DNA from 2 places in the Streptomyces sp. NPDC026092 genome. Region 1 is predicted to be linked to the other one. Evidence: riboswitches for the same ligand, from Rfam matches in the RefSeq annotation. Region 1 holds a riboswitch; the other holds the start of a gene.

Region 1 (15,473 bases):
AGCCGGCGGGTCTCGCTCTCGGCGGCCGACACCTGCGCCGCCGCCTCCGACCTGATCGTGTCGATCTCGGCGTGGGTCCTGCGCAGGGCGGCCTCGCCGCGCTTCACATCGCTCTGGGCGCTGCGCAGCTTGCGGTGAAGCGATTCGGCTTCCCTGCGGGCCGCCTCCAGATCGTGGCGCAGCTGCTCGGTCTCCGCGCGGCCGCGGTCCTTGGCGGAGGCGACCTCCTCGCGCAGCCGCTCCAGCTCGCGCCGGCCGGCCTCGTCGGCCCGCTCGGCGTCCGCCCGCTGAGCCTCCTCGCCGGCGGCGGCGACCAGCTTGACCCAGCCGGTCGGGCGCAGCACATAGGCGGCCGCGGCGACGTCGACGGGGTCGGCGGCGGCCGGCGGGGCGCCGGTCTCGACGGCCCCGGCCAGCTCGGGCTGCGCCTCCTTGAAGCGCTCGCCGATCCGCTGCCGGAAGAGCGGATCGCTCTCCAGGGCGGCGGCCATGGCGTTGCCGGCGAACTTGGCCCGCCGGCTCGCGGTGAAGCGGGCGTACTGCCGCAGGGGTGCCGGAAGTTCGGCGACGGTCAGCCCGCCGAAGGCGTCCGAGACCAGCGCGACGACCCTGCGCCGTACGCCGTCGGGCAGCGGGCGGTCGAGCGCCTCGGCAGCGTCACCTGCCGCGCCGGCCGGCTCTCCACCGTGCGCGGGCTGCTCCACGATCCGTCACCCCATTGTCATTCGCACCGCTCCGTCAGGAGGCGCTGCCGGGCCTGTCCACCAGTTCGATCTGGTCCACCGCGTTGCACCAGCGGCAGCGGACCGACTCGATGGTCTCACTGACCACCTCGCGCTCCTCCACCTTCGGCTCACCCGCGAGATCCAGATGGACGTATTCGACGACCTTGGAGGAGCGGGTCACATCGAACCGGGTGAGGTTGCCGCAGAGGGTGCAGCGCCAGCGGGTCTCGGCGGTCGGCAGGGGAACCGTCGTCATCGTGCCGTCCTCTTTCATTGCGTGATGCGGGTGCGGGTGCCGCGGTGCGCCGTCGAACTGCGGAGGTACAACGCGTAACCCTACGGCCTTGCGGGTACCCCGTGTCGCGGCGAGGCACTCTGTCCAGGTCGGCACCGTTACGCCATGATCTGTCCATGATCGATTGGCGGCGGATCGACTGGCGGCGGACGGCCCTCGACACCTGGCGGGGCGCCCGGACCGGCCCCTCGGTGACGTACGCCCTGATCACCGCCTGCTGCGTGGTGTTCCTGATCAGCCCGGTGTCGGGGCTCAATCCCGTGTACGGGACCGGGGACGCCGCCCTCGCGGCGCAGAGCGCGTACTTCCACGACTGGGGCGTCGTACCGGCCGAGCTGATGGGCGGCGGGCCGCCGCGCACCCTGCTCACCCCGCTGACCGCCCTCTTCGTCCACGGCAGCTGGCTGCACCTGCTGGGGAACATGCTCTTCCTCTACGTCTTCGGCGCGATGACCGAGGACCGGATGGGCCCGCTCGCGTTCGGCCTCTTCTATCTGGGCTGCGGCTATCTGGCGCTGCTCGGCTACGCGGCGGCGCACGCGAGCAGCGAGCAGACGCTGGTGGGGGCCTCGGGGGCGATCTCGGGGGTGCTCGGCGCGTTCCTGTTCCTCTTCCCCCGCACCCGGGTGACCAGCCTCTTCCCCTTCCTGCTCTTCCTTCCGCTGCGCTTCCCCGCCTGGATCGTGCTCATCTTCTGGTTCGTGCTGCAGTGGCTCGCGGCCCGCGCGGCGGGCGCGGGCCCGGGCGTGGCGTATCTGGCCCATGTGGTGGGCTTCGCCGTCGGCTTCCTCTACGCCTGGGGCCGCTACCGGGGTGGGGATACAGTGAAACCCCCAGCCGCGGCGACCGAGGGAGAAAGCCAGCCGTGATCACCGCGATCGTGCTCATCAAGACCAGCGTGGACCGCATCCCCGAGATCGCGGAGTCGATCGCCTCGCTCGACAGCGTCAGCGAGGTCTTCTCGGTGACCGGTACGTACGACCTGATCGCCATGGTCCGCGTGCCCCGGCACGACGACCTGGCGGACGTCATCCCCGGCCGGATCAGCAAGATCCCGGGCGTCGAGGCGACGGACACGCACGTGGCGTTCCGTACGTACTCGCAGCACGACCTGGAAGCGGCCTTCGCCATCGGCCTGGAGTCCTGACCCTCCCGGCGGGACGGGGCTCGCGGCGACGGCCTCGACGATGCAGTCCTCGAAGGTGAAGGCCTCGAAGATGAAGGAATCCTCATCGGGGCCTCATCCTCGCAGGCGCCCGCGCGCGCGAGCCTGATCGCATGTCCTTCACCCATCGCATGGCCACGCTCGCGGCCGTCGTCGCCATCCCGCTGGGGATAGCGGCGACGAGCTACGCCCTGACCGACGAGCCCGAGGCTCCCCGGGTGCCGCCGGCCGTGGAGCTGAGCTCCTCGCCGACCCCAGGCACGACAAACACGCCGACGACCAGCGGGACGCCCTCGACCCCGCCGCCGTCCGACGCCGTGGTTCCCGGGCCCTCGGCCACCGGCGACGACGATGACGACGTCCGTGACGAGGGCTGACCACCGGGTGTCCGCCCGCGTCCGCATCCTGCTCTGGCTGCTGCTCGTGATGGCCGTGGCTCTGGCCGCCGTCGCCGTGGCCACCCGCTCGATCCTGCTGCGGGACGTGGACCACCGGATCAACCAGCTCCTGACCCAGGAGACCGGGGAGTTCGCCAACTTCGTGGCGCAGGGCGTCGACCCCGCGACGGGCGGCCCGTTCACCGACCCGGACGCGCTGCTCCGGGTCTTCCTGCAGCGCCAGTACTCCGACCCCGACGAGGAACTCCTCGGCCTGGTCGGCCCGTCGGGCCAGGGGCTCCGGGTCATCCGGCAGTCCCGTGAACTCCCCGCCTCCGTCGCCCTGCACCGCGACCGCCCCTCGCTGGACGCCATCGCCGCCTCCGGGGCCTCCTCGGGACGGCTCGACCGCGCGCGCGGCGAGGTCCGCTGGGCGAAGGTGCCGATCAGGAGCGACGCCGCACGTGGGGCGGCCTTCGTGGTCGCCTTCCACGCGGACCGCGAGCGGGCCGTCGCCGACGAGGCGTTCCGCGCGCTGCTCGCCATATCGGGCGTGGCGCTGCTGATGACGACCGGGATCGGCTGGGCCGTCGCGGGCCGCATCCTTGCACCCGTACGAGTGGTACGCGCGACCGCCGCCGAGCTGACCGAGCGCGATCTGACCCAGCGGATCCCCGTGCAGGGCCGGGACGACATCGCCGCGCTCGCCGAGACCTTCAACGCGATGCTGGACCGGCTTGAACAGGCGTTCGCCGGGCAGCGCCAGTTCGTCGACGACGCCGGGCACGAACTGCGCACGCCCATCACCATCGTGCGCGGCCATCTGGAGCTGATGGGCGAGGACCCGGCCGAACAGCGCGAGACCGTACGGCTCGTGACCGACGAGCTGGACCGGATGAGCCGGATCGTGGAGGACCTGCTCCTCCTCGCCAAGGCCGAACGGCCGGACTTCGTCCGTACCGAGCCCGTCCAGCTCGCCGAACTGACCGCCGACGTCTTCGTGAAGGCGCGGGCCCTCGGCGAACGGGACTGGGTCCTGGACGGGGTCGCCGACCGGGCGGCCGTCCTCGACCCGCAGCGGATCACCCAGGCCATGGTGCAGCTCGCGCAGAACGCGGTCCAGCACACCGTCGCCGGGCAGCGGATAGCGATCGGCTCGCGGGCGGTCGAGGACCGGATCGAGCTGTACGTCGCCGACGCGGGACCGGGCGTCCAGGAGCAGGACGCCGACATCATCTTCGAACGGTTCCGGCGCGGCACCGCCCGCCGCGGCGCCCGGACCGGCGGCGCCGGGCTCGGGCTCTCCATCGTCCGGGCCATCGCCGAAGGCCATCGGGGCGGGCGCGTCGAGCTCCGCCCGACCGAGGGCGGCGGAGCCACCTTCGTCCTCGTCCTCGACCTCCAGGAGTCGCCGTGAACCGCATTCTGATCGCCGAGGACGAGGACCGGATCGCCTCCTTCGTGGAGAAGGGGCTGCGTGCCAACGGCTTCACCACCACGGTCGCCGCCGACGGTGACACCGCCCTCGCCCGGGCCGTCTCCGGCGGCTTCGACCTGATGCTCCTGGACATCGGGCTGCCCGGCAGGGACGGCTTCACCGTGCTGCGGGAGCTGCGCGAGGCCCGGGTGACGCTGCCCGTCATCGTGTTGACGGCCCGTGATTCGGTACGGGACACGGTGGCCGGCCTGGAGGGCGGCGCGGACGACTGGATGACCAAGCCGTTCCGCTTCGAGGAGCTGCTGGCCCGGATCCGGCTGCGGCTGCGCACCGCCGCCCGCACCCCCGAGGTGACGGTGCTGCGCGGCGGCGAGGACCTGAGCCTGGACCTGCGGACCCGGCGGGCGCGGTCCGGGGAGCGGACGGTGGACCTGACGGCCCGTGAGTTCGTGCTGCTCGAACTCTTCCTGCGCCACCCCGGCCAGGTCCTGTCGCGGGAGCAGATCCTCTCCCACGTCTGGGGCTACGACTTCGACCCCGGCTCGAACATCGTGGACGTGTACGTCCGGGCGCTGCGCAAGAAGCTCGGGGCGGAACGCCTGGAGACGGTACGGGGCATGGGGTACCGCATGCCGTAGCGAGCGGGCCGCCGCCCGCATGAACCTTCCTTCATGGCGGGCTCATGGGCGGCTCACCCCCCGCTCGGAGAGTGGTTCTCGTGAACCTCTCCCTCCGTCAGGCGGTCTGGCTCTGCCTGGCCCTGAGCCTCTGCGCCCTGCTCGCCGTCCCCGGCACCGCCCCGGAGCTCGGCGGCGAGGCCCGGCTCACCCTGGCCGTCTTCGCCCTCGCGACCTGCGCCTGGATCGCCGCCCCCGTAGACGACACCTACGTCGCCCTCGGCGCGGGCCTCGCGCTCACCGCGACCGGAGTGATCAGCGCCGACACGCTCTTCAGCACCCTCGGCGACGAGACGATCTGGCTGCTGATCTGCGCCTTCGTGCTCGCCGCCGCCGTGACCCGGACCGGGCTCGCCGGGCGGGCGGCCGCCTTCCTGGTCAGCGGGGCCCGTACCGTACGGCAGTTGGTCCATCTGACCACCGCCGCCCTGGTGGTGACCGCCTTCGCCGTCCCCGCCACCTCGGGCCGCGCGGCGCTCGCGCTGCCCGTCTTCCTCGCGCTCGCCCAGGTCCTCGCCGAGCGGCGCCGGCTCGTGGTGATGCTGGCGCTGCTGTTCCCGACCGTCGTGCTGCTCTCGGCGGTGGCCACGCTGATCGGGGCGGGCGCGCACCTCATCACGGTGAGCCTGCTCCTGGAACGGACGGGCGAGCGGATCGGTTTCGTGGAGTGGCTGGTGCTCGGGCTGCCGCTCGCGGTGGTCTCCTCCCATCTGGCGGCGGAGACCGTGCTGTGGACGACCACCCGCCGCGCGGACCGGCGCGAGCCGGTGCGGATCACGGTCACCCAGCTCCAGGAGCACTCCCCCGCCGCCGTCTCGGGACCGCTCACCACGGCGGAGACCCGCTGTCTGCTGCTGCTCGGCACGGTGGTCGCGCTCTGGTGCTCGGAGCCGCTGCACGGGGTGTCGCCCGCGGTGGTGGCCCTGATCGGCGCGGTGGTGGCCTCCTCGCCGGCGCTGGGGACGGTACGGCTCAAGGAGGGGCTCGGGTCGGTGCCCTGGCCGATGCTCCTGTTCATGGCGGCGACCACCGCGATGGGCGTGGCGCTCGTCGACTCGGGCGCGGCGGGGTGGCTGGTCGGTGGTCTTCCGGTGGACGGGATACCCGCCTGGGGGTTCCTCGCGGCGGTCGTGGTGGTCGGCACGGCCGCGCACCTGGTCCTCCAGTCGCGCTCCGCCCGCTCCTCCGTGCTCGTCCCGCTCGTGATCGCGGCGGCGGTCGCCGCCGGGGTCAACCCGGTGGCCGCCGCGCTCGCCTCGACGGCGGCGGCCGGCTTCTGCCAGACCCTTCCCGCCTCCGCGAAACCGGTCGCGCTCTTCGCCGAACCACCCGACGGCGTCCCCACCTTCACCCCGGGCCATCTGCTGCGGCTCTCCGCCGTGCTCGCCCCGCTCAGCGCCGCGCTCGTGCTGTGCTTCGCCCTCTTCGTCTGGCCGCTGCTCGGCGTGCCCGTCCTTCTGGAGCCCCAGCCATGACCTTCCGTATCGCCGTCGCCCCCAGCGGTTTCAAGGAGTCCCTGTCCGCTCCCGAGGCAGCCGAGGCCATCGCCGAGGGGGTGCGCAGGGCCTGCCCGGACGCCGTGCTCGACCTGATCCCGCTGGTCGACGGCGGTGAGGGTACGGCGCGGGCCCTGGCGGCCGCGACCGGGGGCAGGCTCGTGCCCCGGGTCGCGACCGGCCCGCTGGGCGCACCCGTCCGGACCCACTTCGCGCTCCTCGCCCCCGACTCCGCGGTGGTCGAGATGGCGGCCGTCGCGGGCCTCTCGCTGGTGCCGGCCGGGCGGCGCGACCCGGGCGCCACGACGACCTTCGGGGTCGGCGAGCTGATCCGCGCCGCGCTGGACGCCGGGGCGCGCCGCGTCCTGGTCGGCTGCGGCGACTCGGGCACCTCGGACGGCGGCGCGGGCGCGCTCCAGGCCCTCGGCGCCCGACTCCTGGACGCCGAAGGAGCCGAACTACCCCTAGGCGGACTGGCGTTGAACCGCCTCGACCGGATCGACGCAACGAACATCGACCCCCGCCTTGCCGAGGCCGAGCTCCTCGTGGCCTGCAATCCGTACAACGTGCTGTGCGGCGAGCGGGGCGTGGCGCGGGTCTTCGGCCCGCAGAAGGGCGCGAGCCCGGAGCAGGTCGAGGAGTTGTCGGCGGCCCTGGAGCGGTGGGCCGCCGTCCTCGGCCGCGACCTGCCCGGCCCGGTCGCGCTGCGGACCGCCCCGGGCACGGGCGCCTCGGGCGGTCTCGGCGCCGGGCTCGCCGCGCTCGGCGCCCGGCTGCTGCCCCGGTTCGAGGTGCTGCTCGACCGGATCGACCTGGACGCCCGGCTCGCCCGCGCCGACCTGGTCATCACGGCCGAGGGCGCCCTCGACGGGCAGACCGTGCGGGGCAAGATCCCCGCCGAGGTGGCCGGCCGGGCCAAGGTCCACGGCGTCCCCGTCCTCGCCCTCGCGGGCACCCTCGGCCAGGGCGCCCACCACGTACGGGCGGTGGGCGTGGACGCCTACGGCTCGATCCTGCCCGCCCCGATGGCGCTGCCCGAGGCGCTCGACCGGGGCGCGGAGTTCCTCGCCGACGCGGCCGAGCGCGCCCTGCGGATGGTCCTGCTGGGCACCCGGCTGGCGGCCTGAACAGCCCTGATCGTCAGCCGCGGTCCGGGACGCAACGGCCGTCCTCGGTGCGGTACTTCCACTGCGCGCCGTCCCGGACGAGCTCCTTCACGGCCCGCACGAAACGCTCCACGTGCTCGTCGGGCGTACCGGCGCCGAAGCTGACCCGGATCGCGTTGAGCGACTTCTCGCCGGGCGCGGCCTCGGGCGCGCCGCACTCGCCCTGGGTCTGCGGGTCGCTGCCGAGCAGGGTGCGGACGAGCGGGTGGGCGCAGAAGAGGCCGTCACGGACGCCGATGCCGTACTCGGCGGAGAGCGCGGCGGCGAAGTGCGAGCTGTTCCACCCCTCGACGACGAAGGAGATGACGCCGACGCGCGGCGCGTCGTCGCCGAAGAGCGAGAGCACCTTCACCTCGGGCACCTCGGCGAGGCCCGCGCGGACGGTGTCGATGAGGTGCTGCTCGCGGGCGACGAGCTGGTCGAAACCGGCCTCGGTGAGCGCCTTGCAGGCGGAGGCGATGGAGTAGACGCCGATGACGTTCGGCGAACCGGCCTCGTGGCGGGCGGCCGTGGTGTGCCACTCGACGTCGACCCCGCCGTCGGCGCGGCGGGCGACCTTCTTGGAGGCGCCGCCACCGGCGAGGTACGGCTCGGCGTCCTGGAGCCAGTCGGCGCGGCCCGCGAGGACACCCGAACCGAACGGGGCGTACAGCTTGTGCCCGGAGAACGCGACCCAGTCCACGTCCAACTCCCGTACGGAGACGGGGTGGTGGGGCGCGAGCTGGGCGGCGTCGAGGACGATCCGGGCGCCGTGCGCGTGGGCGGCGGCGGCCAGCTCCTTGACCGGCCACAGCTCACCGGTGACGTTCGACGCGCCGGTCACACAGACGAGGGCGGGACCGTAGGGGTCGCGGTCGGCGAGGGCGCGCTCCAGGGTCTCGACGGCCTGGGCGGGCGTGCGGGGCGCGTTGAGGTAGGTGACCCGGGCGTCCTGCCACGGCAGGAGCGAGGCGTGGTGCTCGGTCTCGAAGACGAACACCTCGCAACCCTCGGGGACGACCTGGGCGAGCAGGTTGAGCGAGTCGGTGGTGGAGCGGGTGAAGACGACCTGGTCCTCGGGGCGGCAGTCGAGGAACTCGGCGACGGTGACGCGGCTGTTCTCGAACAGGTCGGTGGAGAGCTGCGAGAGGTACCCGGCGCCCCGGTGGACGCTGCCGTAGTACGGGGCGTACGCGGCGACGTCGTCCCACACCCGCTGCAGGGCCGGCGCGCTGGCCGCGTAGTCGAGCGCGGCGTACGTGACCTCGCCGCCGGTCACGAGCGGCACGGTGACGTCCCGCCCGAGCACCGGGAGCGGAGCGGCACAGCAGGGGTCGGCGGATTCGGCGTCGGCGGCGGTGGCGGCAGTGGTGACGGTGGCGTTCGGGTACGCGGACATGGCGGTATCTCCCTGGCAGGACTGGGGCAGCGAAGGGCCCGCAGGGCAGCACGATGTGGGTGCCTCGTACGGGTGTTGCCTCGACACACGACACGGCGTGCGGAGGGTGGGAAAACGGGGCCGAAGGCCCTATCGCATTCGCTTGCTCACGAGACTGCTCCCTTGAGGACCAGGACCCCAGGGTGTGCAGGGGTCCGCGCTTGCCGCGGACCTTGCTGTCCACGGCCTGGTCTTCACCCGGGGCACCCCGCCACGGACGGAGGGTTGCCGGACAGCAAGCCGGGGCTTCGTAGCTGTCACTCATGACCTGGCCAAGAAGCTATTCCACGTGATCGCTCCGGCGCAACCCGTGTCCGGGATCCGGGACGCGAAAAAGGGGCCCGGACAACCCCGGACCCCTCTGCCGCGCGCGCCGGCGCTACGCGTTGCTCGCCACCACCCAGCGCTCCAGCGCCTTCCGGGCGGACCCCGAGTCGATCGACTCGGCCGCCCGCGCGATCCCCTCGCGCAGCTGCTCCGCCAGGGTGCCCGACCCCGGGTGCAGCGCGACGAGCGCCGCCGCCGAGTTCAGCAGGACCGCGTCCCGTACGGGACCGGTCTCGCCCGCGAGCAGCCGGCGCGCCACGTCCGCGTTGTACGAGGCGTCGGCGCCGCGCAGGGCCTCCACCGGGACCAGCTCGATGCCGACGTCCCTCGGGTCGAAGGCCTCCTCGCGCACCTGGCCGTCCCGTACCACCCAGACCCGTGAGGTGGCCGTGGTCGTCAGCTCGTCCAGGCCGTCGTCGCCGCGGAAGACCAGGGCGGAGGAGCCGCGCTCGGCGAGCACTCCGGCCATGATCGGGGCCATCCGGGCGTCGGCGACACCGGTCGCCTGGGCCTTGACGCGGGCCGGGTTGGTGAGCGGACCGAGGAAGTTGAAGGTGGTCCGGATGCCGAGCTCCTTCCGGGCCGCCGCCACGTGGCGCAGCGCCGGGTGGAACTTCACGGCGAAGCAGAAGGTGATCCCGGCCTCGTCCGCGACCTCGGCGACCCGCTTCGGGGTCAGTTCGAGGTTGACGCCCAACTTCTCCAGGACGTCGGAGGCGCCGCTCGCGCTGGAGGCGGCCCGGTTGCCGTGCTTGACGACCTTCGCCCCGGTGCCGGCCACCACGATCGCGGACATGGTGGAGATGTTGACGGTCTTGGCGCCGTCGCCGCCGGTGCCGACGATGTCGACGGACGGTCCGGGGACCTCGATCAGGTTGGCGTGCTCGTACATCGTGCGCACGAGCCCGGTGATCTCCTCGACGGTCTCGCCCTTGGCGCGCAGCGCGACGGCGAAGCCCGCGATCTGCGCGTCGGTGGCCTCACCGCGCAGGATGCGGTCCATGGCCCAGGCGGTGTCCTCGGCGCTCTGGTCGCGGCCGGTCAGCAGTCCGTCGAGGACGCCAGGCCAGGAGCGGCCCGCCGACGTAGGTCCTCCAGCGGGGGTCGCAGCGCTCATGGCAGCTCCTGGTCATCACGTAACGGAATACGGGTCCCACCCTATCGATCCGGGAGCACGGCAAAGAGCCCCGTCCATCGAATGGACGGGGCTCTCGCTGTGGCGACCTTGCGGTCAGGCGATCAGGTGATCAGTGGTGGCCGTGGCCGCTCGTGATCTCCTTGTACTCCTCGGCGGTCGGCTTGGCGATCTGGTGGTCCTCGCCGTAGTAGCCCTTGCTGAGCTTGACGCGGAGCTTCTCCATGCGGCCGACCTTGCGCTCGACGCCGTTCTCGTCGACCAGCGGGCCGAGCTCGGCCGGCTGGTTCTGCTCGTGCGCCGTGAGCTTGTACAGCTCGCCCTGGCTGAGCGGCTGGTGGACCTCGACGAACTCACCGTGCGGCAGGCGCTTGATGATGCCGGACTCGCGTCCGTGCAGCACCTTGTCCTTGTCCCGGCGCTGGAGGCCGAGGCAGATCCGCTTGGTGACGACGAACGCGATGACCGGTCCGACGAAGAAGAAGATCCGGACGAACCAGGTGATCGAGTTGATCGACAGGTGGAAGTGGGTGGCCCAGAGGTCGTTTCCACCACCGACGAGCATGATCATGTACGCGGTGATCCAGGCGACACCGAAGGCGGTGCGCGTCGGAGCGTTGCGCGGGCGCTGCGCGATGTGGTGCTCGCGCTTGTCGCCCGTGATCCAGGACTCGATGAACGGGTAGACCGCGATGGCCGCGAGGACCGCCGGGAAGATCGCCAGCGGGATCATCACGCCCAGCACGAGCGTGTGGCCCCAGAGGTTGATCTCCCAGCCCGGCATGACACGGATCAGACCCTCGGCGAAGCCCATGTACCAGTCGGGCTGGGCGCCGGTGGACACCTGGTCCGGGCGGTACGGGCCGAGCGCCCAGATCGGGTTGATCGAGGCGATCGCCGCGATGACCGCGATGACACCGAAGACCAGGAAGAAGAAGCCTCCGGCCTTGGCCATGTAGACCGGCAGCAGCGGCATGCCCACGACGTTCTTGTTCGTACGGCCGGGGCCCTCGAACTGCGTGTGCTTGTGGTAGAAGACCAGGATCAGGTGGGCGACCACCAGGCCGAGCATGATGCCGGGCAGCAGCAGGACGTGCGCCGAGTAGAACCGGGCGACGAAGTCGCCGCCGGGGAACTCCCCGCCGAACAGGAACATCGACAGGTACGTGCCGATGATCGGCACGGACAGGATCGCGCCCTGCATGAAGCGGACACCGGTGCCGGAGAGCAGGTCGTCCGGGAGCGAGTAACCGGTGAAGCCGGTGAACATGCCCAGGAAGAACAGCAGGAAGCCGAACAGCCAGTTGATCTCACGCGGCTTGCGGAACGCGCCGGTGAAGAACACGCGCATCATGTGCACGAACATGCCGGCGAGGAAGATCAGCGCCGCCCAGTGGTGGATCTGCCGGATGAGCAGACCACCGCGCACATCGAAGGAGATGTGCATGGTCGAGTTGAACGCCTCGGACATCAGCTGACCCTGCAGCGGGATGTAGCTGCCGTGGTACTCCACCTCGTTCATCGACGGGTGGAAGAACAGCGTCAGATACACACCCGTGAGGATGATGATCAGGAAGCTGTAGAGGCAGATCTCGCCCAGCATGAAGGACCAGTGGTCCGGGAAGATCTTCCGCATGTTGGCCTTGGCCAGGGAGTAGATCCCCAGGCGGCCGTCGGCCCAGTCGGCCACCCGCTCGCCGGCGGGTGCCTTCTTCTTCGTATCGGTCACAGTGCTCATCCGCGCTCCCAGAAGGCAGGGCCGACGGGCTCGTCGAAGTCGCCGAGCGCCTCCAGGTTGCCCTTGTCGTTCACACCGATCCGCAGCTGCGGAAGGGCGTGACCGGCCGGGCCGAAGATGACACGGGCGCCGTCGGAGAGGTCGAAGGTGGACTGGTGGCACGGGCAGAGCACGTGGTGGGTCTGCTGCTCGTACAGCGAGATCGGGCAGCCGACGTGGGTGCAGATCTTCGAGAAGGCGACGATGCCCTCGTGCGACCACTCCAGCTCGCGCTTGTCCTTGATGTCCTCCGGCTGGATCCGGACGATCATCAGGGCGGCCTTGGCGATCTGGACCTGGAAGTCGTGGTCGTGCTCCGTGAGGCCCTCGGGCATCGCGAAGGTCAGCGAACCGACGGCGACGTCTTCGGGACGCAGCGGCTCGTGCGTGTTCATGTTGATGAGCTGCTTGCCGTTGGCCCACAGGGTGGACCGGAGCTTCTTCTCGGGCAGCGGGCCCATGTCACGCAGCAGCACGATGCCGGAGAGCGGTACGAGCGTCAGCGCGCCGAACATCGTGTTGCGGATGAGCTTGCGGCGGCCCATGCCGGACTCGGCGGCACCGGCCGCGAAGTCCGCCATGACCTTCGCCTTGGTCTCCGGCGACGCCTGGATCGGGTGACGCTCGTCGGCGATCTCCACGTCGGACATCAGGGTGCGGGCCCAGTGGACCGCGCCCGCGCCGATGAAGAAGAGCGCCGCGCCGAGGGTCAGACCCAGGCTGAAGTTGAGCGCGCTCACCCGGCCGAACGGCCAGATGTAGACGATCTTGTCGACCGGGAAGATCACGTACGAGGCGATGAAGCCGACGGTGGCCAGCATCGACAGCGTGAACATGAAGGCGACCGCACGCTCGGACCGCCTGGCGGCCCGCTCGTCGATGTCCTGGATGCGCGGCTTGTGGGGCGGGAGGCCCGGGTCCGCGAACGGGTCGTCGAGGACCTTCACCGCGCCGTGCGCGGTGTCCTGCTCTGCGGGCAGGTTCTCTTCTGGAATCTCTTGGCTACTCATGACTTCTTGGCCTTAGCGGTGTGGGCCGCGACCCAGACGGCAACTGCGATCAGCGCACCCAGACCGAACACCCACGCGAACAGACCCTCGCTGACGGGGCCGAGGCCGCCGAGGCTGAGCCCGCCGGGGCTGTCGGCCTTCTCGCCGTTGACAGCCTGGACGTACGCGATGATGTCCTTCTTCTCCTTCTCCGGCATGGTCGTGTCGGGGAAGGACGGCATGTTCTGCGGGCCGGTCTGCATGGCCTCGTACAGGTGCTTCGGGCTCACGCCTTCGAGGTTCGGGGCGTACTTGCCGTGCGTCAGCGCGCCGCCCTCACCGGTGAAGTTGTGGCACTGGGCGCAGTTGGAGCGGAACAGGTCGCCACCACGGGCGATGTCGGCGCCGTCGGGGCTGTACTGGCCCTCGGTCGGTGTGATCGGGCCGGCACCGAGGGAGGCGATGTACGCCGCGAGCTGATCGATCTCAGCCTGCGTGTAGATGACCTTCTTCTTCGGCACCTGGGCGCCCGGCTGCTGGGCCGGCATACGGCCCGTGCCGACCTGGAAGTCCACGGCCGCCGAACCGACGCCGACCAGGGACGGGCCGTCAGTGGTGCCCTGACCGCCGGTTCCGTGGCAGCTGGCGCAGCCGACGGCGTAGAGCTTCTTGCCCTCCTCGATGGCGAGGGACTGGGCTGTTTCATCGGCCTTCGCCGTGCCCGCGGGCGCGAACGCGGCGTACAGCCCCCCGGTGGCCGCCAGCGCGAGGAGTAGGACGACGACCGCCGCCAGCGGATGGCGTCGTCGTGCGGAGAGCTTTTTCACGGATTACCCCGGTGTCAGGATCTTCTGCGTCGATGCTTGCTGGATGTGCTCGGGTCCCGGGACCCGATTACTTGATCATGTAGATCGTGGCGAAGAGGCCGATCCAGACGACATCGACGAAGTGCCAGTAGTAGGACACGACGATGGCGGCGGTTGCCTGCTCGTGAGTGAACCTCTTGGCGGCGTACGTCCGGCCCAGGACCAGCAGGAAGGCGATGAGACCGCCCGTCACGTGCAGGCCGTGGAAGCCGGTGGTCAGGTAGAACACCGAGCCGTACGGGTCCGACGAGAGCGAGAGCCCCTCGTGCTTGACCAGCTCGGTGTACTCGAACACCTGGCCGCCGATGAAGATCGCACCCATCACGAACGTGATGATGAACCACGTCCGGAGCTTCTTCACATCGCCCCGCTCCGCGGCGAAGACGCCGAGCTGGCAGGTGAGGGAGGAGAGCACCAGGATCGTGGTGTTGGTCGCCGAGAACGGGAAGTTCAAGGCGTCGGCCTTTTCCGTCCAGAACTCGGGGCCGGTCACCGATCGCAGGGTGAAGTACATCGCGAAGAGGGCCGCGAAGAACATCAGCTCGGAACTCAACCAGATGATGGTTCCGACGCTGGTGAGGTTCGGTCGATTGACCGACGGGTGCGCGTGCCCGGTTTCTACTGTCGTTACTGTCGCCACGACCGACATTATGTCGGTCGCTTATCCCGCCCTCACTCCGGGGGGTGCCGTTCGGAGTGTCAGGGGCCTCTGTCCAGCCCGAACGGCCCATCGAAGTGGCCTCCCAACCGGTGTCGTACCGGTGTTGACGGGGTGTGGGACGGAGTAGCATCCCGCGCATCGGTTGATGACCTTCACGGAGGAACGATGCAGTCGAGCGCCACGGTCCTGGTCTACAGCGACGACGCGAACACGCGGGAACAGGTGCGGCTGGCTGCCGGGCGCAGGCCCGCGGCCGACGTTCCGCCGGTCGAGTTCATCGAGTGCGCGACACTCCCGGCCGTGCTCGCGCGCCTCGAGGAGGGCGGGATCGACGCCTGCGTCCTGGACGGCGAGGCCGTGCCCGCGGGCGGGATGGGCGTCTGCCGGCAGATCAAGGACGAGGTCTTCCGCTGCCCGCCGGTGCTGCTCCTGATCGGCCGGCCGCAGGACGCCTGGCTGGCGACCTGGAGCCGGGCGGACGCCGCGGTCACTCTTCCGGTGGAACCTGTCGAGTTCGCGGCGTCCCTGGCGGGTCTGCTGCGCGAGCGCCTGTCCATCGACGCGTAACGGCCTCGGAAGGACCTAGATCGAGGGCGCGAGGCGGCTGGGGTCGGGCTCGTGGGCGGCGCTCTTGGTGTCGGCCACCAGGGCGCTGCCCTGGCGCCACTTGTCCCACTCCAGGTTCCAGTCGCCAAAGCCGTTGCCGAACGGGTCCATCGTGTCGCCGATGCTGTTGACGGTCTGCACGATGTCGCCGGGGCGGACGGTCTCGAAGAACCAGGCCGCGTTCCCCGTCGACATGCCGACACAGCCGTGGCTGACGTTCGCGAATCCCTGCGAGCCGACGGACCAGGGCGCGGCGTGGACGTACTCGCCGCTCCAGGTCACCCGGGTGGCGTAGTACACGGGCAGGTCGTACGACTCCGAGCTGCCCTCGGCGATGCCGACGCTGGTGCCCCGCA
Region 2 (15,473 bases), on a different contig from region 1:
TCACCTTCGACGAGGCGGCCACCCGTAGGACGGACACCCTCCTCGTCCCCGGCTCCGTCGAGGTCCAGACCGACGCGGACGGTCAGCGGCGCGTGCACGCCCTCGCCGACCCGGCGGTCGTCGACCGGGTCCGTACCCTCGCCGCACGCACCCGCCGCGTCACCTCCGTCTGCGTCGGCGCGCACATCCTCGCCGCCGCCGGACTGCTCGACGGCAAGCGCGCCACCACCCACTGGTCGACCGCGCGCCAACTCGCCGCCGAGCACCCGCTGGTCGAGGTCGACGCCGACCCGATCTTCATCCGCGAGGGCGACGTGTGGACCGGCGCCGGGATCAGCGCCTGCCTCGACCTCTCGCTCGCCCTCGTCGCCGAGGACTTCGGCGAGACCGTCGCGCTGCGCGTCGCCCGCCAGCTCGTCATGTACCTCAAACGCCCCAGCGGCCAGAGCCAGTTCAGCGTCCCGCTCGAACCGGTCTCCACGACCCGGCGCGTCGAGGACCTGCGCCACCACATCACCCGCCACCTCGCCGAACCCCTCACGGTCGACGACCTCGCCGCGTACGCGAACGTCAGCAGCCGCCAGCTCACCCGGATCTTCAAGGACGAACTCGGCATGACCCCGGGCGTCTACATCGAGGCCGCCCGCGTCGAGCGCGCCCGCGCCACCCTCGAAACCTCGGACGACACCCTCGAACGCATCGCGTCCACCTGCGGCTTCGGCACGACCGACACCCTGATCCGAGCCTTCCGCCGCCGCCTCGACACCACCCCGACCGAATACCGCCACCGCTTCCGTACAGAGCCGAGGGCGGAGCCTACGGGTGCATCCGCGCGCCCTTGAGCGCCTTGTCGACCGCGTTCCGCGGGCCGTACACGGCGAGTCCGACCACGTCGAGGCCGGCCGTCGGGACCGCGCGCACCGCGGCCCGGTTGTCGCGGTCGTTGCCGGTGGCGAAGAGGTCGGCGGTGAAGACCGCGCGGGGCAGGGCCCGCGACAGAACGCGGGCGTGCGCGGCGGTCAGTGTCTCCTTCGACCCCTCGAAGACGAGGACCGGCTGCCGGAACATCGGCAGATACGGGACGTCGTCGGCGTCGGCGTACGGCTCGCCGATCACCTCGGGCAGCTCGGTGCCGAGGCCGCTGACCAGGAACGCGGTGACGTTCAGCCGCTGCCAGGTCTCCAGGTCGTCCCGCAGCAGCACGGCGATCTTGTTGTCGAAGCGTACGGGCGGGTTCGTGTCGGTGCTCGTGTCGGTGCTCGTGTCACTGTTCATGCTCTGAGACTGCCCGTCGCCCCTCGGGCCGTTCTTGTACGTTCTTGGCATGGTGGCAAGGTGACGCGTGAAACGGTGACCGCTTGGCGCCCGCGGATCCCCGGGGTCGTCGAGGTCTTCCACGCCCACTTCACCGAGCACGCGTACCCGATGCACGTCCACGACGCCTGGACGCTCCTGATCGTCGACGACGGCGCGGTCCGCTACGACCTCGACCGGCGCGAGCACGGCACCCCGCACGACACGGTCTCGCTGCTCCCGCCCCAGATCCCTCACAACGGCTCCCCCGCCACCGACCACGGCTTCCGCAAGCGCGTGCTCTACCTGGACCTGACCCAGCTGGACGAGAGCTTCATCGGCCCGGCCGTGGACGGCCCCGACCTCGCCGACCCGCGGCTCCGCGCCCGGGTCGCGCGGCTGCACGCGACGCTGGCGCACCCGGGCGACGAGCTGGAGGCGGAGAGCCGCCTGGCCCTGATCGCCGAACGCCTCCGCGGCCACCTGCGCCCCCGCCTCACCCCCGCCCCCACGGTCGCCGCACGAAGCGTGGCGCACACCCTGCGGGAGCTGCTCGACGCCCGGCTGGAGGAGGGCGTGAGCCTGGAGGAGGCCGGGCGGCTCCTGCACGCCCACCCCACCCACCTGGTCCGGGCGTTCACCACGGCCTTCGGCATCGCCCCGCACCAGTACGTGACGTCCCGCCGCGTCACCCGGGCCCGCGGCCTGCTCCTCGCCGGCCGTCCCGTCGGGGAGGTGGCCACGGCGACGGGCTTCTACGACCAGTCGCACCTGACCCGGCACTTCAAGCGCCATGTCGGCACGACACCGGGGCGGTTCGCTCGGAGCACGCTCAGAACCCGCTCGCGCAGCTGAAGCCGCCCCCGCTGTACCCGCCCGACCCGCTCGTCCCGCTCCCGCCCGTGCTCCAGCGTGAGGGGGAAGGGGGCGGCGGGGGCTCGGTAAGGGTGCGGTAGTTCTCGTAGAACAGCTCCTGCCACCAGTTCCGGAACGCCACGCCCACCTCCCGCCGTGCCTCCCGCAGCGCGGCGCGGTCCCAGACGACGTCGGGCAGGTTCAGGTCAAGGAGCGCCCGCCGCAGCCCCGCCAGGTCGACGCGCGCGCCGTCCCCGCCCCGGGCCTCGGCCGGCAGCTCGACGCTGCGGACGTCGTGCCGGAAGACGTGCACCGTGCGCCGGCCGTCCCCGGCGCCCACCACGCACCAGCCCCACACCGCCCGCTCCGCGAGCCGCGCCCGCCGCCCGCGCTCCTCCGCCCTCAGCCGCTCCCGCTCGCGGATCTCCGCCGCCACCCGCTCCTGCTCGGCCTGCACCACCGCACGGATCTCCTCGCCGACCGGCGCGTACGCCGCGAAGGCCTCCTGGAGCAGCCGCTCGTACCGCCCCCGCGCCTCCTCCCAGGCGTCGAGGGCGCGCCGCAGGGCCAGCGGCCTCCGCCACGGGAGGGCGACGACCCGGGCGTGCGCGGCGCGGAGTTCGGCGCTGATCGCGTCCACGGTCCTGACGTGGACGACGGCGGCGTTCACCCAGCGGCGGCACTCCTCCGGGGTGCACGGGACGACCGCCCCCGTGGCGTCGCGGAGGCCCGGGGTCCGTACGGAGAAGTAGGGGCCTTCGAATCTCTCGGTCAGGAGATAGTCGGGAAAGTTCTCGTAGACATGGACCTTCCCCTCGACCCGTACGACCTGGTCCACACCGTCCTGACGGCCTGACAGCTCCCAGTAGTGGGAGAGGTGCGGTAACTCCGAGCGACGCATCGGCTCCACCCCCGCGGGTCCGGTTCCCCCCTCCCCTTACCCAGGGCGGCCCGCCCGCACCCGCCCGTACATCACCATGTCCCGCCGCTCGCCGCCCACTTCCTGCCAGGACCGCAGCAGTCCCTCCCGTACGAACCCGGCCCGCTCGGCCGTCTTCACCGACGCCTCGTTCCACGGTTCGAGGAGCAACTGAAGCCGGGGGATACCCAGTTCGCCCTGCGCCCAGGCGCTCACCGTCGTCAGCGCCGCCGCCGCGGCGCCCTCGCCCCGGCAGGAGGGGACGATCCAGTAGCCGAGGGTCGCGCGGCCCTCCGGCAGGTCGCGCAGCCAGAGGCCGATCATGCCCGCCGGGCGGGCGTCGCGGCGGCGGACGACCACGAAGGAGTAGCCCGCGCCCGACTCCGCGCGGCTCCACTGCCGGCGTACGAACGCCTCGCCCTCACCCTCCGAGTACACCGGCGGGACCGTGTTCGTCAGCGGGATGTACGGGTCCGTCGACGCCTCCTCCACGAGCGGCAGGTCCGCCCGCTCCCAGGCCCGCAGCTCGTACGGCCCCGCGTCGAGGCGCGGCACGTCCAGGCTCACATCATCTCCAGGTACACCGCGAGCCGGTCGTACTCCTCCTTGATCCCGGCCTCCATGCCCGTCGCGAGCGCCTGGTCGCGGATCTCCGTCGACGGCCAGATCGAGGTGCTCGTGAGCGCCGTGCCGCCGTCGGGGGTGTCGTCGAAGGTGAGGGTGACGTGCACCGCCGGGCCCGGCATCAGCTCGAAGACCTCGGTGTAGACGAGGCGCTCGTTCGGCAGGATCTCCTCGTACGTTCCGGAGAAGACGATCTCCCGGCCGTCGGGCGCCTTCTGGCCCCAGCGCCACGCGCCGTCGACCCGCAGGTCGATGTCGCAGACGGTCGTGGGCATCGCGGCCACGCCGTACCACTGGCGGACGTGCTCGGGCCGGGTCCACGCCTCCCAGACGCGGGCGGGCGGGGCGTCGAAGGTGCGGGTGATCACCAGCTCGCGCTCGGTCGGTGTCGTCAGCAGCGTGATCATGGCTCGCTCCCACCTTCCGTAGGCCTTGCGCAGACCTTCCGTAGGCCTTCCCTGGACCTTCCGTAGCCCGTGCGCCGCCCCCCACCCCACCAGCATCACCCCGAACGCCCGAGGGCGGCACCCCCAGCAGGGAGTGCCGCCCTCAGTCGCGTACAGCGAGGAGCTACTGAGCCGAGGCTCAGAAGTCCATGTCACCGCCCGGCATGCCGCCCGGAGCGGCCGCGGAGGCCTTCTCCGGCTTGTCGGCGATGACGGCCTCGGTGGTCAGGAACAGCGCGGCGATGGAGGCCGCGTTCTGCAGCGCGGAACGCGTCACCTTCGCCGGGTCGATGATGCCCTCGGCGATGAGGTCCACGTACTCGTTGGTCGCGGCGTTCAGGCCGTGGCCGACGGGCAGGTTGCGGACCTTCTCCGCCACGACGCCGCCCTCGAGGCCGGCGTTGACGGCGATCTGCTTCAGCGGGGCCTCGAGCGCCAGCTTGACGATGTTGGCACCGGTGGCCTCGTCGCCCGTCAGGTCCGCCTCAAGCTTCTCGAAGACGTTGGAGGCCTGGAGCAGGGCCACGCCACCACCGGCGACGATGCCCTCCTCGACGGCCGCCTTCGCGTTGCGAACGGCGTCCTCGATGCGGTGCTTGCGCTCCTTGAGCTCGACCTCGGTCGCGGCACCGGCCTTGATGACCGCAACACCGCCGGCGAGCTTCGCCAGGCGCTCCTGCAGCTTCTCGCGGTCGTAGTCGCTGTCCGAGTTCTCGATCTCGGCGCGGATCTGGTTGACGCGACCGGCGACCTGGTCGCTGTCACCGGCACCGTCGACGATCGTGGTCTCGTCCTTGGTGATGACGACCTTGCGGGCGCGGCCCAGCAGGTCCAGGCCCGCGTTCTCGAGCTTGAGGCCGACCTCCTCGGAGATGACCGTGCCGCCCGTGAGGATGGCGATGTCGTTCAGCATGGCCTTGCGGCGGTCGCCGAAGCCCGGAGCCTTGACCGCGACGGACTTGAAGGTGCCGCGGATCTTGTTGACGACCAGGGTCGACAGGGCCTCGCCCTCGACGTCCTCGGCGATGATCAGCAGCGGCTTGCCCGACTGCATGACCTTCTCCAGGAGCGGGAGCAGGTCCTTGACCGAGGAGATCTTGGAGTTGACGATCAGGAGGTACGGGTCGTCCAGGGACGCCTCCATACGCTCCATGTCGGTGGCGAAGTACGCCGAGATGTAGCCCTTGTCGAAGCGCATACCCTCGGTGAGCTCCAGCTCCAGACCGAAGGTCTGGGACTCCTCGACGGTGATGACGCCTTCCTTGCCGACCTTGTCCATCGCCTCGGCGATGAGCTCGCCGATCTGGGTGTCGGCGGCGGAGATGGAGGCCGTGGAAGCGATCTGCTCCTTGGTCTCGACATCCTTCGCCTGCTCGAGCAGGGCGCCGGAGACGGCCTCGACGGCCTTCTCGATGCCGCGCTTGAGGGCCATCGGGTTGGCGCCGGCCGCCACGTTGCGCAGGCCCTCGCGGACGAGCGCCTGGGCGAGGACGGTCGCGGTGGTCGTACCGTCACCGGCGACGTCGTCCGTCTTCTTGGCGACTTCCTTGACCAGCTCGGCGCCGATCTTCTCGTACGGGTCCTCGAGCTCGATCTCCTTGGCGATGGAGACACCATCGTTGGTGATCGTGGGGGCGCCCCACTTCTTCTCGAGGACGACGTTCCGGCCCTTGGGGCCAAGGGTGACCTTGACGGCGTCGGCGAGCTGGTTCATCCCGCGCTCGAGACCGCGCCGTGCCTCCTCGTCGAACGCGATGATCTTGGCCATGTGAAGTGGTCCTCCCGGACATGGGGTGGATAACGCTCCAGGACCGCGCCGACGCCCGCGACGGACGGCCTGCGTACCCGGCGGTTCCTTGCCCCACCTGGCCGCGGACCTCGTCTGCCCGATCCTCGTAAGCACTCTCACCTTCAGAGTGCTAACGCCAATGATTAGCACTCGGCCCATGCGAGTGCAAGCGACTCCCACAGATCGAGAGACGGCCCTTGCGCACCCGGCCACGCACGCGCGGGCCCACCGACGCACCCCGCACACGCACGAGGGGTCCGCATCCCGGTCAGGATGCGGACCCCTCGGCGTGAGAACGCGTGAGTGCGTACGTGGTGGCCGATCGCGCCGTGCTCAGACGGCGAGCTTGACCATGTCCGCCTGCGGACCCTTCTGGCCCTGCGAGATCTCGAACTCGACCCGCTGACCCTCTTCGAGGGTGCGGTATCCGTCCATCTGGATCGCGCTGTAGTGGACGAATACATCCGCACCACCGTCGACCGCGATGAAGCCGTAGCCCTTCTCCGCGTTGAACCACTTGACGGTGCCCTGAGCCATGCCTAACTCCCCTATTACTGGCCCTTGCGCGGGACCCGCACTTCGCGGACCCGGGTCAGACCCTGCGCCGGAACGCGTCGACCGCGGCTGAATGTATCTGCCCAACTGCCCTCTGCAACAGGTCAATCGGACGAGAATTCTGGGCACGGCGTAAAGGAGAATTCCGGAGAATTGAATGAATTCCGGGGCAAGTCGGGCCCGGCAAAGCGCGCAGAAGGTACAGATCGTTCGCGTACTTTGGCTGCTTCTTGTCGCGTGCGGACGCATTCTCATATGCGGCTGGCACGGAGCAGCGCGGCGAAGCCGGGGGGACTTCCCCAACTCTACCGCGTTCAACCATGCAGAATTGCCCCCTCCGCTTCTCTCGCGGAGGGGGCAATTCGGTTACTCCGGGTAACTTAAAGGCGGATCCAGAGCGGATCCGACGGCTCAGCAGCCGCCGGCGACCGCCGGGATGATGGAGACGCCCGCGCCGTCCGGCGTCGCCGTCTCCAGGCCCTGCTCGAAGCGGACGTCGTCGTCGTTCACGTAGACGTTCACGAAGCGGCGCAGCTTGCCCTGGTCGTCCAGGACGCGGGCGGCGATGCCCGCGTGGTTCTTCTCCAGGTCGGAGATGACCTCGGACAGGGTCGCGCCCTCCGCCGGAACCTCGGCCTGGCCGCCCGTGTAGGTACGGAGGATGGTGGGGATACGGACCTTGACGCTCATGTGCTGCTGCCTTCCGTGAACGGACGAGTGGGGGTCAGTGGGCCAGGCCGGCGTCGCGGAACGCGTCCAGGCTCGGCTTGATGGTGGCGGTCGCCTGAGAGGTGTCGGCCACCGCGTCGAGGGTCTTGAGGCCGTCGCCGGTGTTGAGCACGACGGTGGTGAGGGTCGGGTCGATGAGGCCGGCCTCGACCAGCTTCTTCGTCACGCCGACCGTCACGCCGCCCGCCGTCTCGGCGAAGATGCCCTCGGTCCGGGCCAGGATCTTGATCGCCTCGACGACCTGCTCGTCGTTCACGTCCTCCACGGCGCCGCCGGTGCGGCGCGCGATGTCGAGGACGTACGGGCCGTCGGCCGGGTTGCCGATGGCGAGCGACTTGGCGATGGTGTGGGGCTTCTGCGGCCGTACGACGTCGTGACCGGCCTTGAAGGCGGCGGACACCGGCGAGCAGCCCTCGGCCTGGGCGCCGAAGATCTTGTACGGCTTGTCCTCGACCAGGCCCAGCTTGATGAGCTCCTGCAGACCCTTGTCGATCTTGGTGAGCTGCGAGCCGGAGGCGATCGGGATGACGAGCTGGTCCGGGATGACCCAGCCCAGCTGCTCGCAGATCTCGTACGCGAGCGTCTTGGAGCCCTCGCCGTAGTACGGCCGCAGGTTGACGTTGACGAAGCCCCAGCCCTCGCCCAGCGGGTCGCCGATGAGCTCGGAGCAGAAGCGGTTGACGTCGTCGTAGTTGCCCTCGATGCCGACGAGCTCACCGCCGTAGACGGCGGCCATGACGACCTTGCCCTGCTCCAGGTCGTGCGGGATGAAGACGCAGGAGCGGAAGCCGGCGCGGGCGGCGGCGGCGCCGACGGCGCCGGCCAGGTTGCCGGTGGAGGAGCAGGAGAGCGTGGTGAAGCCGAAGGCGCGGGCGGCCTCGAGGGCCTGGGCGACGACGCGGTCCTTGAAGGAGTGCGTCGGGTTGCCCGAGTCGTCCTTGACGAAGAGCTTGCCGGGCTCGACGCCCAGTTCGCCGGCGAGGTTGTCGGCCTGGACGAGCTTGGTCCAGCCCGGGTTCAGGTTCGGCTTCTCGGCGACGTCGGCGGGGACGGGCAGCAGCGGGGCGTAGCGCCAGATATTGGCGGGGCCGGCCTCGATCTGCTTGCGCAGCGCCTCGGGGTCACCGACGGGAAGGTCGTACGCGACTTCGAGAGGGCCGAAACACAGCTCGCAGGCGAAGATCGGGCCGAGTGCGAAGACTTCGCCGCATTCCCGGCAGGAAAGGCCGGAAGCGGGACCGAGATCGACCGTCCGAGCGGTGTCGGCGGCGGTGGTGTCGGGGGTAGCAGTCTGTACAGCCATGGAGGCGAGGCCCTTTCTCCTCATCTTTCCCATGACGAACATCGCCATGAGACGGATTTGGCACCTTCCCTAGCCGGGAGCCTCGCGGGCGCAGTGCTGACGACTGCGGACGAGTGACCGACTGGAGGGTTGCCGGGGCTTCAACGGGCCGTTTCCCTCTGCCCCTCTGGATGAGCGGTATTCGATTGTGTGACGCGGGTGGCACCCCGACATGCATCGGGCATCCGCGTTGTTCAAGACTGTAACCGAAGGCCCGGAGGGTTGAACCTGCCGTCCGAACCGCGAGATGGAGATCACGTGCTGGAGGAAGTGGAGCGCTGGCTGGGTCGGCGGTCCTGGTCCGTGGCGGACCGAAGACTCGACCGCGTCCTGGCGGCGAAGCACGGGACGACGGTCAGCGTCGTGCTGCCCGCGCTGAACGAGGAGGCGACGGTCGGCGAGATCGTCTCCGTCATCCGGCGCGAGCTGATGACCGAGGCCGTTCCGCTCGTGGACGAGCTGGTGGTGATCGACTCCGGTTCCACCGACCGTACGGCGGAGGTGGCGGCGGCGGCCGGGGCGCGGGTGGTGGCGCGGGACGCGATCCTGCCCCGGATACCCGCCGTGCCCGGCAAGGGCGAGGTGCTGTGGCGGTCACTGATGGTGACCGAGGGGGACATCGTCTGCTTCGTCGACGCGGATCTGCGGGACTTCTCCGCGGACTTCGTCACCGGCATCGTCGGCCCGCTGCTCACCGACCAGGACGTCGACTTCGTGAAGGCGATGTACGACCGCCCGCTCGGCGACACCCCAGGTCAGGGCGGTCGGGTGACGGAGCTGGTGGCGCGGCCGCTGCTCAATCTGCACTGGCCGCAGCTGGCCGGGTTCGTGCAGCCGCTGGGCGGCGAGTACGCGGCGCGCCGCTCGCTGCTCGAACGGCTGCCGTTCCCGGTCGGTTACGGAGTGGAGCTGGGCCTGCTCGTGGACGCGCTGCACACGGTCGGTCTGGACGCCCTCGCGCAGGTGGACGTCGGGGTCCGCAAGCACCGGCACCAGGACGGCCAGGCGCTGGGCCGGATGGCGGCGGCGATCTACCGGACGGCGCAGCTGCGGCTCTCCCGGGGCCATCTGGTGCGGCCGCGGCTCACCCAGTTCGAGCGCGGCGAGGAGGGCTTCACGCCGCACACGTACGCGGTGGACACGGAGGAGCGGCCGCCGATGGTGGAGATCGCGGAGTACGCGCACCGCCGCGTGGCGTAACGCCGAATGATGGTGATTTTTGCCTATCTTCCGTTTCATGCGGTTCAAGAATCGGATGACCATGTCGCTGGCGGCGCTCGTCCTCGCCGCCGGCTCACTCGGCTCGCTCTCCCTCGCCGTGGCCGGTCCCGCCGCGGCCGACGTGGTGGAGCCCTTCGGCAAGCGCTACGACGAGTCGCTGTACGGCGACTTCACGACCATCGGCAACACGGTCATGGGCTGCCCCACGGCCCCCGCCGACCTGGCCGCGCGCTGCGCCGGCGCCGCCTCCGGGCAGGGGCGCGACAACAACAACACCTTCGTCATGAAGCGGATCAACACCGCCTCCATGGACGCCGGTTACGGCTCCAGCACCGGCCATGTCGTCGTGCCGGCCGGGGCGAAGGTCGCGTACGCCCGGCTGTTCTGGGGCGGCAACGACGGCACGTACAAGGGGCCGAGCGGGGCGCAGCTGAAGCGCTGCGACGTCTCCGGCGCCGATGTGGTGACCTCGCCGGGCGACCACGCCACGACCGCGCCGCACATCAGGGTCGGGGCGGGGCCGGAGACGGCGGTCTCGATCGACAGCATGGTGACGGACCCGGCGGACACCAGCGGCCCGCACTACTACACGGGCGAGTCGGACGTGACGTCCGCGTTCGAGGACGTGACCGGCACGGACGCACAGATCTCGGTCGGCGGCATCTGGGCGCCGGACGGCAAGGGCTGCGCGGCGGGCTGGTCCCTGACGGTCGTCTACGCGTTCCCGGGCCCCGACCCGACCCACGCGCCTGACCGCCGCAACGTGTACGTATACGGCGGGCACGTCCTCCAACGCTCCACCTCCCCCGCGACCACGATCACCGTCGACGGCTTCCACCGGACGACGGGCAAGGCGCGGGCGAGCGTGACGGCGTACGAGGGCGACTGGAACACGCCCGGTGACACGTTCCTGGTCGACGGCAAGAACGTCACCGAGGCGCACACGGGCAACACCGACAACTTCTTCGTCAGCGAGGACGACGGCGCCGTCGCGCCGAAGCTGACGAACAACCTCTCCATCGACGCCAAGGCCTTCGACATCCCGGACGGCGCGATCCCGGTGGGCGCGCGGTCGGCGGAGCTGACGTTCACGACGACGGGTGACACGTACGTGCCCTCGGGCCTGGCCTTCTCCGTGCCCGTACCGGACCTGGAGATCACCAAGACGGCGAGCCCGGCGAAGGTGAGGCCGGGCGACACCCTGACGTACACGGTCACCGCGAAGAACATCAGCCGGCTGGACTACCCGAACGCCAAGTTCAGCGACGACCTGACCGGCAACCTGGACGACGCCGACTACCTGGGCGACGCGGAGGCGACGATCGGCAAGGTCACGTACGACGCGCCGAAGATCGGCTACGTCGGTGACATCCCGGCCGGGAAGACGGCGACGGTCACGTACTCGGTGAAGGTCCACGACCCGGTGCGCGGCGACGGCAGGCTCCGCAACAGCGTCGAGGTCGAGTCCCCGCGCTCGAACTGCGGCGAGGGCAGCGAGGACCCGGCGTGCGCGGTGACCCCGGTCCTGGATCCGCCGAAGCCGAGCCCGAAGCCGACTCCGTCGAAGCCGGAGCCGGAGCCGTCGGCCCCCGTGGATCCCACCCCCACGGAGTCGGAGGTGGCACCGACCCCCGCACCGACCACCCACCAGCCCCGCCCGACCCCCCACCTCCCGGACGGCCCGGACATCCCGCAGGGCCCGCACGGTCCCGGCGGCTCGATGGCCGACACCGGCTCCAGCGGTGAGCGGCTCTGGCTGCTCGGCGGCCTCGCGCTCGCCCTGGCCGCGACCGGACTGGTGGCGAAGGCGGCCCTGCGCGGACGCCGCGACCTCTGAGCCGTGACGAGGGGCGAGGATTCGCCAGAGTCGTATACGTACGTTTGAGCGTTTACGTGACGGGCTAGGTTCGCCACATGGCTTCTGTGCTCGTGGCGTCCAACCGGGGTCCTGTCTCGTACGCCCTCGCCGCCGACGGCACACTCAGTGCCCGGCGCGGCGGGGGCGGTCTCGTCTCGGGACTGAGCGCGATCTCCTCCCAGGACAGCGTGTGGGTGTGCGCGGCCCTGGGAGAAGGCGACCGGGAGGCGGTCAGGCGCGGGGAGTCCGAGCCGGGCGTGCGGATGCTGGACATCGACCCGGAGGTGTACGCCGACGCGTACAACGGGATCGCGAACTCGGTCCTGTGGTTCCTCCACCACCACCTGTACGAGATCCCGCGCGAGCCGGTCTTCGACGCGGAGTTCCGCCGCCGCTGGGAGTCGTACCGCGCCTACAACCGGGCCTTCGCCGAGGAGCTGGCGGCGCGGGCGGACGAGGGCGCGGCGGTCCTGGTGCAGGACTACCACCTGGCGCTGGTCCCGGGGCAGTTGCGCGAGCTCCGCCCCGACCTGCGGATCGGCCACTTCACGCACACGCCGTGGGCGCTGCCCGAGTACATGCGGATGCTGCCGGAGGACGTCCGCGAGGAGCTGCTCTGGGGGATGCTCGGCGCGGACGAGCTGGGTTTCCACACCTGGGCGTGGGCGCAGGCGTTCATCACGGGCGCGCACATCCACGGCCCGGCGGGCGAGGCCGACGGCTTCTGGCGCGGCGACGACCCCTGGCGCGGGGTGGAGCACCGCAGGGCGGGCGGCGAACCCCGGCGCACCCGGGTGCACGTCTTCCCGCTGGGCGTGGACGCCGACGACCTCCGGTCCCTCGCCCACACCCCCGAGGTCGACGACCGGCTGGCCGCGCTGCGGGCCGAGATCGGCGACCGCAGGACGATCGTGCGGGTGGACCGCACGGAGCTGTCGAAGAACATCGTCCGCGGCCTGCTGGCGTACCGGGAGCTGCTCCAGGAGCACCCGGAGTGGCGCGGCAAGGTCGTCCACATGGCCTCGGCGTACCCCTCCCGCCAGGACCTGGAGGTCTACCGCGCGTACACGGCGTCGGTCGCGGAGCTGGCGGAGCGGATCAACACGGAGTTCGGCACGGCCGACTGGCAGCCGGTGCTCCTGTCGGTACGGGACGACTTCCCCCGCTCGCTCGCCGCGTACCGCCTCGCCGACGTGGCCCTGATCAACCCGGTCCGCGACGGGATGAACCTGGTCGCGAAGGAGATCCCGGTGGTCTCGGAGGCCGGCTGCGCCCTGGTCCTGTCGACGGGCGCGGGCGCCTACGAGGAACTCCACGAGGACGCCCTGACGGTCAACCCGTACGACATCTCGGAGACCGCCCGCGCCCTCCACCGCGCCCTGACGATGCCCCCCGCCGAACGCGCGGACCGCACGAAGCGCCTGGCCGCCGCGGCGACGGCGCTGCCGCCGCAGCGGTGGTTCCTGGAGCAGCTGGAGGCGCTGCGGGCGGGTTCCTAGGGCCTGAGCCCCAGGAACCCGCCCGCCGCAGGCCTCAGGCGCCCGCGCCCTCCCGTACCGCCTCCGCCAGGTCCGTCAGGAAGCGGACCACGCCCGCCGGGCCCGAGACCGACAGGTCGGCGCGGTCCGAGAGTTCCTGGACCTCCGTCGAGCCGCTGCAGACGAGCAGGCCCGGGGTGCCGTCCGAACGGAGTTTCTCGACCGCCGCGAAGGCCGGCAGGTCGCCCAGGTCGTCGCCCGCGTACAGGACTGAGCCGGCGCCCACCTCCCGTACGTACTCCGCGAGCGCCACGCCCTTGTCCATGCCCGGGGGGCGCAGTTCGAGGACCATCCGGCCGGGTTCGAGGACCAGGCCGTGGCGGGCGGCGAGGTCGCCGAGGGGGGCCTTGAGGGCCTCGAAGGCCGCCTGGGGGTCGGTGGAGCGGCGGGTGTGGACCGCGACCGCGCGGCCCTTCTCCTCGATCCAGGTGCCCGGCCAGGCGCCGACGCCGTCCAGGACGCCGGGCAGCTCGGCCCGGACCGCGGCCACGCCCGGGTGGACGGCCGAGGCCTGGACGGTGCCGGTGACCGCGTCCCAGCGCTCGGCGCCGTAGTGGCCGAGGACGACGAGGTGTTCCAGGCCGGGGACGCCGGCGAAGCCGCCGTAGCGGACCGCCACGCCCGCCGGGCGGCCGGTCACCACGGCGACCGAGGCGATCTGCGGGGCCAGGGCGGAGAGCGCGGGGACGGCGCCGGGGTGGGCGCGCGCCTGTTCGGGGTCGGGGACGATCTCGGCGAGCGTCCCGTCGAAGTCGAGGGCGACGACGGCCTTCTCCGGCCGCGCGAGAAGCGCGGCCAGACCGTCGCGGCCTGCGGATGTGGTCGGGTGCGGAAGGCTGCTGACCATACGACGACCCTACCGACGCGGCCTCAGCGGCGCTGCTCCTTCTCCGCACGGACCCGGCGCAGTCGGTTGACCGTCACCGGGTCGTGCGCGAGGGCGCGCGGGTCGTCGAGAAGGGCGTTGAGGAGCTGGTAGTAGCGGGTCGCCGAGAGGCCGAGCCGCTCACGGACGGCCCGCTCCTTGGCGCCGGGGCCCGGCCAGGCGCGGCGTTCGAGCGCGAGCACGGCCCGCTCCCGCTCCCCGAGCCCGGTGTCGCCGCTCGGGGCGTCGTCGGGTCGGGGATCGCTCGCGTCGGTCATACGAACAACCTATTACTCCGCGCTCTCGGCCGCCGTCGCCTTGCGGGCGATCCCGCCGAGCACCTCGGCCGGCTTCCCGCCCGGGGTGACGGCCTTGCCGATGTTCTGCTTGATGGTGTCGCTGACCTGGGCCCAGGAGGTCTTGCCGACCGGAGGGAGCTGCGAGTTCGGCAGCTCGGCGAGGAACTCGTGGAGGTCCTTGTGCTCCGGGTCGTTCTCCATCCGGGAGTACGCGCTCACGGTCGGCGGCAGCAGGTCGTTGTCGCCGGCGAACTTCAGCACGTTCTCGTCGCTGAAGACGAAGTCGAGGAAGTCGCCGATCTGCCGGCCGTGGCCGTTCTGCTTGAAGCCCATGATCCAGTCGGCGACGCCCATGGACGCCTTGGACTTGCCGTCCGCGCCGGGCAGCGCGACCTTGCCGACCTTGACGCCCTTCTTCTGGGCCTCCTGCATCAGCGAGGGGTGGCCGTTGAGCATGCCGACCTCACCGCGGGAGAAGGCGGCGAAGGCGTCCTTGCGGTTGAGCTTGCCGGGGGCGACGGGGCCGGTGAGCTCCTTCTGGACCAGCTCGGTCTTCAGCCACTCGAACGTCTTGACGTTCTGCTCGGAATCGATGCGGTAGCGGTCGGAGCCGTCGGTGTAGCCGTCGCCGCCGCTGAGCAGCCACATCATGGTCTCGGCCTGCGCCTCTTCGGGGCCGAGCGGCAGCGCGAAGGGGTACTTCACGTCCTTGGCCTTCAGCTTCTTCGCGGCCGCGGCCAGCTCGTCCCAGCTGGCCGGCGGCTCGCTGATGCCGGCCTTGTCGAAGAGGTCCTGGTTGAAGAAGAGCAGCCGGGTGGAGGCGGCGAAGGGCAGGCCGTACTGGGTGCGCTTGTTCTCGCCTGCCGCGACGAGCGGGGCGAGGAAGTTGGCCTGGACGGGGATGGAGAGCAGCTCGTCGGCGGAGTAGAGCTGGCCCGCGGCGGCGTAGTCGGCGTAGGCGCCGATCTGGGCGATGTCGGGGGCCTGGCCGGCCTTGACCATCTCGGCGACCTTGCGGTCGACGTCGTTCCAGGACTCGACCTGCACCTCGACCTGGACGCCGGGGTGCTCGGCCTCGTAGGCGGCGGTGAGCCCGTCCCAGTACTTCTTGGTGCTGTCGCCGCCGTTCAGGTCGTAATC

The links. A riboswitch is a leader RNA that binds a small molecule or an ion and turns the genes downstream of it on or off. The one in region 1 is predicted to bind S-adenosylmethionine.
Region 2: another riboswitch for S-adenosylmethionine. It lies ahead of thrC (threonine synthase); the one in region 1 lies ahead of AB0F56_RS24860 (aminotransferase class V-fold PLP-dependent enzyme).

The regions. Positions count from the first base shown of each region.
Region 1 covers NZ_JBEZYN010000016.1:55,291-70,763, forward strand. Annotated here, with positions in the region: gene AB0F56_RS24815 (NYN domain-containing protein) at 1-704, opposite strand, end outside; gene AB0F56_RS24820 (hypothetical protein) at 739-981, opposite strand; gene AB0F56_RS24825 (rhomboid family intramembrane serine protease) at 1,137-1,889, shown strand; gene AB0F56_RS24830 (Lrp/AsnC ligand binding domain-containing protein) at 1,886-2,167, shown strand; gene AB0F56_RS24835 (small hydrophilic protein) at 2,299-2,562, shown strand; gene AB0F56_RS24840 (ATP-binding protein) at 2,537-3,979, shown strand; gene AB0F56_RS24845 (response regulator transcription factor) at 3,976-4,638, shown strand; gene AB0F56_RS24850 (SLC13 family permease) at 4,719-6,152, shown strand; gene AB0F56_RS24855 (glycerate kinase) at 6,149-7,300, shown strand; gene AB0F56_RS24860 (aminotransferase class V-fold PLP-dependent enzyme) at 7,314-8,717, opposite strand; SAM riboswitch class IV at 8,909-9,025, opposite strand; gene trpD (anthranilate phosphoribosyltransferase) at 9,136-10,200, opposite strand; gene AB0F56_RS24870 (cytochrome bc complex cytochrome b subunit) at 10,331-11,956, opposite strand; gene AB0F56_RS24875 (Rieske 2Fe-2S domain-containing protein) at 11,953-13,005, opposite strand; gene AB0F56_RS24880 (c-type cytochrome) at 13,002-13,811, opposite strand; gene AB0F56_RS24885 (heme-copper oxidase subunit III) at 13,879-14,499, opposite strand; gene AB0F56_RS24890 (hypothetical protein) at 14,677-15,078, shown strand; gene AB0F56_RS24895 (Ig-like domain-containing protein) at 15,094-15,473, opposite strand, start outside.
Region 2 covers NZ_JBEZYN010000006.1:277,410-292,882, forward strand. Annotated here, with positions in the region: gene AB0F56_RS12615 (GlxA family transcriptional regulator) at 1-842, shown strand, start outside; gene AB0F56_RS12620 (DUF2000 domain-containing protein) at 817-1,275, opposite strand; gene AB0F56_RS12625 (AraC family transcriptional regulator) at 1,351-2,148, shown strand; gene AB0F56_RS12630 (hypothetical protein) at 2,126-3,049, opposite strand; gene AB0F56_RS12635 (GNAT family N-acetyltransferase) at 3,086-3,634, opposite strand; gene AB0F56_RS12640 (SRPBCC family protein) at 3,631-4,098, opposite strand; gene groL (chaperonin GroEL) at 4,277-5,905, opposite strand; gene AB0F56_RS12650 (cold-shock protein) at 6,260-6,463, opposite strand; gene AB0F56_RS12655 (MoaD/ThiS family protein) at 6,893-7,171, opposite strand; gene thrC (threonine synthase) at 7,206-8,513, opposite strand; SAM riboswitch class I at 8,531-8,690, opposite strand; gene AB0F56_RS12665 (glucosyl-3-phosphoglycerate synthase) at 8,811-9,752, shown strand; gene AB0F56_RS12670 (hypothetical protein) at 9,790-11,610, shown strand; gene AB0F56_RS12675 (trehalose-6-phosphate synthase) at 11,688-13,130, shown strand; gene otsB (trehalose-phosphatase) at 13,165-14,016, opposite strand; gene AB0F56_RS12685 (DUF3263 domain-containing protein) at 14,040-14,312, opposite strand; gene AB0F56_RS12690 (extracellular solute-binding protein) at 14,325-15,473, opposite strand, start outside.